DNA from 2 places in the Telluria sp. AC161 genome. Region 2 is predicted to be linked to the other one. Evidence: predicted binding sites of a transcription regulator. Region 2 holds the regulator's gene; the other holds the start of a gene.

Region 1 (2,392 bases), 2.5 Mb from region 2:
GAAAGTGGCGCCGGCGCCTGAGCCTGCTGCAGTCACACCAACGTCGACGCCAGTGCCCAAGCCGCTGCCTGTTGCCTTGCCTGCATCTGCGTCTGCATCTGCATCTGCTGCGACCTGCGCACCGGCGTCCTCCGTCGACAATGCAACTGTGTGCGCCGCACTCGATGTCAAGAATGCCCAGTTGCGCGAGCAGATCGGCACGCTGGAAGACAAGGTGCGGGTGTTGCAGGTGGCGCTTGGCGCCAGCCCGTCCGCCGTCGTGCAGGACAAGGTCGCGCCGCGGGCCGCGCCACGGCCATCCCGCAAGCGGCCTGCGCCGGAACCGGAAGCGTCCACGCCGTGGGGCTGGATCGCCGGCGCAGTGGTCGCCGTCCTCGGGGCCGCGTGTGGCACGCTGTTCCTCCTGCGCCGTCGCAAGCGGGCAGCGCCAATGATCCAGCCCATGCCGCGTACCTCACTGATGGCCCGTCTGCGGCAGCGTTTTGCGCGCAAAACGAAGGCGCCGGTGCCGGTCGAACCACAGCTGGACGAGCCGCACAATGAAATGTCTACACAACTTTGATTTTGCGCTATAATTGCTTCGTGATCGACAAGGTCACAGACAGCACAGGGTCTGGCGCAGTCACCAACGATAGGTGGCGCGATCAGCAGACGACCGTTGAGGAAACGCCTGTGTCTGGAAGCAGTTCGCTTGCCTACAGTGGCAACGGACGCCGGCAGCAACCGGCACGAGGCGACGCCAGCAGATAGCTGGGGTTCGTCCTCTCACCGAATTCGCCACCCGGCTTCCAGCCCCGTGGCCACCAAAGCGCCCACCGGGCGCTTTTTTGTTGCCGGTGCCCGTTTGGCACCTTTCGTTTGCCTGCCCATAAAAAAAGCACCCGAAGGTGCCTTGATCGATGATCCGATGGCGGATCAGTGTGCGTGCAGGGCGCGACCGACTTGATCGTCCCATGGATCGGTCACGTCGCGAATGGCGCGGTCATTGGCCATCAATTGTTTCAACAGGTCGACCTTGCTGAGGCGCTTGGCGCCTGTCAGTTCCGGCATGCCAGCGACTGCCGGGGCTGCCTGAGCTCGGGCTTCCATATTCAATTGCGCAAACTCGTGCCAGTCGCCCGCCTTGGCGGCATGCGTCATCTGGCCCGTCAGGCCAGCCAGGTTTTCGTACATCGCAAGGACATCATCTGCGTTCATAAGGTTACCAAAGCATGGTTTCTCAGGCCGGATTCCCGGTTGTCTGAATCATTTACGGATGGGCATGTGGAAACTTTAGGGTAGCCCAGGAAATATTTTTAATGTTTTTTGCATGGCTGCACATGGCGCAAGCTGCGCGCCCGCTGGCATACTGTGCGCATGAACCATGACGACATCTCCCGCAGTACTCTCCAACACTACAACGAGCATGCCGAGGATTTCTTTGCCGGTACGATTGACCATGACGTAAGTCAAAACATTGCCGCTTTGCTGGGTGCGATCACAACGCCAGCGCCGCACACGATCCTCGACCTGGGTTGCGGGCCCGGGCGCGACCTCAAGACCTTCAGCGGCCTTGGCCATCGCGCCATCGGCGTGGACGGCAGTGAACGGTTTGTCGCCATGGCCCGGGAATACAGTGGTTGCGAAGTATGGCAGCAGGATTTTTTGCACCTGGATTTGCCGCCGGCAATGTTCGATGGCATCTTTGCCAATGCAGTGCTGTTCCACGTTCCGAGCGCGGCGTTGCCGCACACGCTCGATCAGTTGTTCGGCACGCTCAAACCGGGCGGGGTGCTGTTCACGTCGAACCCGCGGGGCGAGAACCAGGAAGGCTGGAACGGCGAGCGCTACGGTACCTACCATGACTACGACAGCTGGGAGCGCTTCCTGCTCTCGGCCGGCTTTGTGGCATTGCATCACTATTACCGGCCGCCCGGTTTGCCGCGCGAGCAACAACCGTGGCTGGCAAGTGTCTGGCGCAAACCCATGTGTTAAGCGCCGCACAGAACTAACCGAAAGTTACTCCTAGTGTGAAGTCTCATCCACGTCACGGGCAAGGAGATTGCAATGAACAAGGATCAAGTCAAGGGCAAGACCAAGGAAGTCGCCGGCAAGGTGCAGCAGAAGGTTGGCGAAGCCGTTGGCAGCCGCCAGCAGCAGAGCGAAGGTCTGTCGAACCAGGCGGAAGGTAAGGCCCAGAAGAAAGTTGGCGACGTCAAGGAAATCGCAAAAGGCAATCGCTGATGCACTTGCGCTGATGTATCGCTGCTGATTGGTACGGCAGCATCACCAACAAAGCCGCGCAGTGCGCGGCTTTGCTTTTATCAGGACGCTTTCGCGGGACTGTCCCCGGGTCTATCTGCGGGTCTGTCACCCAGTATGTCTTCGATATACAGCATCTTGACCAGCACGG
Region 2 (2,392 bases):
AACTCGACGTCGACCAACGAGACGCTCAACGAAGTCGTCCGTGCCTACCAGGGCAGCGGCCTGCACGGCGCGATCATGACCAAGATGGACGAGGCTGCCTCGACCGGCGGCGTGCTCGACATCGTGATCCGCCAGAAGCTCAAACTGCATTACGTCTCGAACGGCCAGCGCGTGCCGGAAGACCTGCACGTGGCCGACAGCGCGATGCTGATCGACCGCGCGTTCCGCAACCGCGGCACCGCCCCGGCGGACGCCGACCTGCCGATGCTGATGGCAGCCACCGCGCAAGCCAGCCGCCGCGAGGTGTCGCATGGCTAGTTTTGACTTCGACCAGGCCGAAGGCCTGCGCCGCATGCTGCAAGGCCCGCGTCCGCGCGTGGTCACATTTCTCTCGGCCACGCCGGAAGACGACAAGGGCGCGATGCTGGTGAACCTGGGCGCCTCGCTGGCCCAGGCCGGTAACGAAGTGCTGATCGTCGACGCCTGCAACGTCGAGTACGGTGTCGCCCGCCGTTTGGGCCTGAACCGCGGTGCCTCGCTGCTGCAGGTCGCGCGCCAGGAAAGCGCGCTGAATCAGGTGATCCATCCGGCCCCGCAAGGCTTCTCGGTGGTGCCGATGGGCACGCCCGAATCGACCGACGATGTGCGGCGCCTGGGCAAGACGTTCGACGTGCTGGCCACGCAGGCCGCCATCGTGATCGTCGATGGCGAACTGGGCCCGGACGGCGAGTTCCCGGTGCCCCTGATGTCGAGTTCGGAGATCGTCATCCAGGTGTCGACCAGCGCGGCCTCGATCACCAATGCCTACTCGCTCATCAAGCGCCTGACGCAGGAACTGGGCCGCCGGCCATTCGGCATCCTGGTGACCGGCGCGACTGAGGGGGAGGCCAAGGTGGTATACGATAATATGTCATTGGCAGCAACACGTTATCTGGCCGTCAAGCTCAGTTTCATGGGCGCCGTGCCGGCCGACGAATACCTGCACCGCGCCGCGCGTCTGGGTCGGGCCGTGGTCGATGCCTTCCCGCTGGCCGGCGCATCGGTTGCGTTTCGCCAGCTGGCCGGCAAGTTCGCACTGCCTGCAATGCCGCAGTTCGGCCGCCAGGGCAGCGCGTCCATCGGTTCCTGACACAGTCGCCATCGACATATAAAGAAAAAGACATACGCCAGCATGTATACGGTCAAAGGGAAAGCGGACAAGAATTCTTTGCTGACGGAGCATATGCCGTTGGTAAAGCGTCTTGCCCACCACATGAAGGCGAAGTTGCCGCCTTCGGTGGAGGTCGATGACCTGATCCAGGCCGGCATGATTGGGTTGCTCGACGCGATCAACCGCTACGAAGACGACCACGGCGCCCAGTTCGAGACCTACGCCGTGCTGCGCATCCGCGGCGCGATGCTCGACGAGCTGCGTTCGAGCGACTGGATGCCGCGCAGCACGCGCCAGAACATGCGCAAGGTCGAGGGCGCGATGCAATCGCTGCAGCAGCGCCTGGGCCGCCCGCCGAGCGAATCCGAAGTGGCCGCGTCGCTCAAGATCTCGCTCGACGAGTACCAGGACATGCTGGCCGATTCGGGCGGCCACCAGCTGCTGTATTACGAAGACTTTCATGCCGACGAAGGCAGCGACAATTTCCTCGACCGCTATGCCGTGGACGATGCCGATCCGCTGCGCAGCCTGATGGAAACCGATTTCCGTCAGGCCGTCATCGACGCAATCGACAAGCTGCCGCCGCGCGAAAAACTCCTGATGGGCTTGTACTACGAAGAAGAACTGAACCTGAAGGAAATCGGCGCCGTGATGGGCGTGAGTGAATCGCGGGTGTCGCAGCTGCACACCCAGGCCGTCGCACGTTTGCGCACCACCTTACGGGAGCAATTATGGACTGGGCCAGCGTAATCGGCCTGGTGCTGGCAATCGCCGGCATCTTTCTGGGTTACACCCTCGACGGCGGCAAGTTCTCGTCGTTGATCCAGCCTGCCGCATTTGCCATCGTGGTGGTCGGCACCTTCGGCGCCGTGCTGCTGCAAAGCGAGACCCGTACCTTCTTGCGCGGCATCGCCATGCTGCGCTGGGTGTTTGTGCCACCGAAAAACGGCCGCCAGAAACTGTCGCGCGAAATCGCACTGTGGAGCCTGACGGCGCGCCGCGATGGCTTGCTGTCGCTCGAACAATTCATGAGCAAGGCCGACCCGTTCATCGCCAAGGGCTTGCGCCTGGTGGTCGACGGCATCGCGCCCGAGAAGGTGCGCAGCCTGCTCGAACACGAAATCAACGGCTATGAATTTGCCCAGCGCCAGGCGGCGCGCATCTGGGAATCGGCCGCCGGCTATTCGCCGACAATCGGCATCCTGGGCGCCGTGCTGGGCCTGATCCATGTGATGGAAAACC

What was found. Region 2 encodes FliA, which starts transcription of late flagellar genes. Its sites were predicted from a motif close to CTAAAGTTTNNNNNNNNNNNGCCGNTA; they were not measured.
Region 1: ACZ0AJ_RS03750 (flagellar protein FliT) is a predicted target of FliA. The motif match lies at 1,250-1,276, and genes of this name have one in related genera.

The regions. Positions count from the first base shown of each region.
Region 1 covers NZ_OZ409861.1:831,333-833,724, forward strand. The annotation lists gene ACZ0AJ_RS03745 (type IV pilus assembly protein FimV) at 1-562, shown strand, start outside; gene ACZ0AJ_RS03750 (flagellar protein FliT) at 916-1,197, opposite strand; gene ACZ0AJ_RS03755 (class I SAM-dependent methyltransferase) at 1,357-1,974, shown strand; gene ACZ0AJ_RS03760 (CsbD family protein) at 2,047-2,223, shown strand; gene ACZ0AJ_RS03765 (AI-2E family transporter) at 2,304-2,392, opposite strand, start outside.
Region 2 covers NZ_OZ409861.1:3,332,645-3,335,036, reverse strand. The annotation lists gene flhF (flagellar biosynthesis GTPase FlhF) at 1-318, shown strand, start outside; gene ACZ0AJ_RS14930 (MinD/ParA family ATP-binding protein) at 311-1,129, shown strand; gene ACZ0AJ_RS14925 (RNA polymerase sigma factor FliA) at 1,172-1,900, shown strand; gene ACZ0AJ_RS14920 (flagellar motor protein) at 1,882-2,392, shown strand, end outside.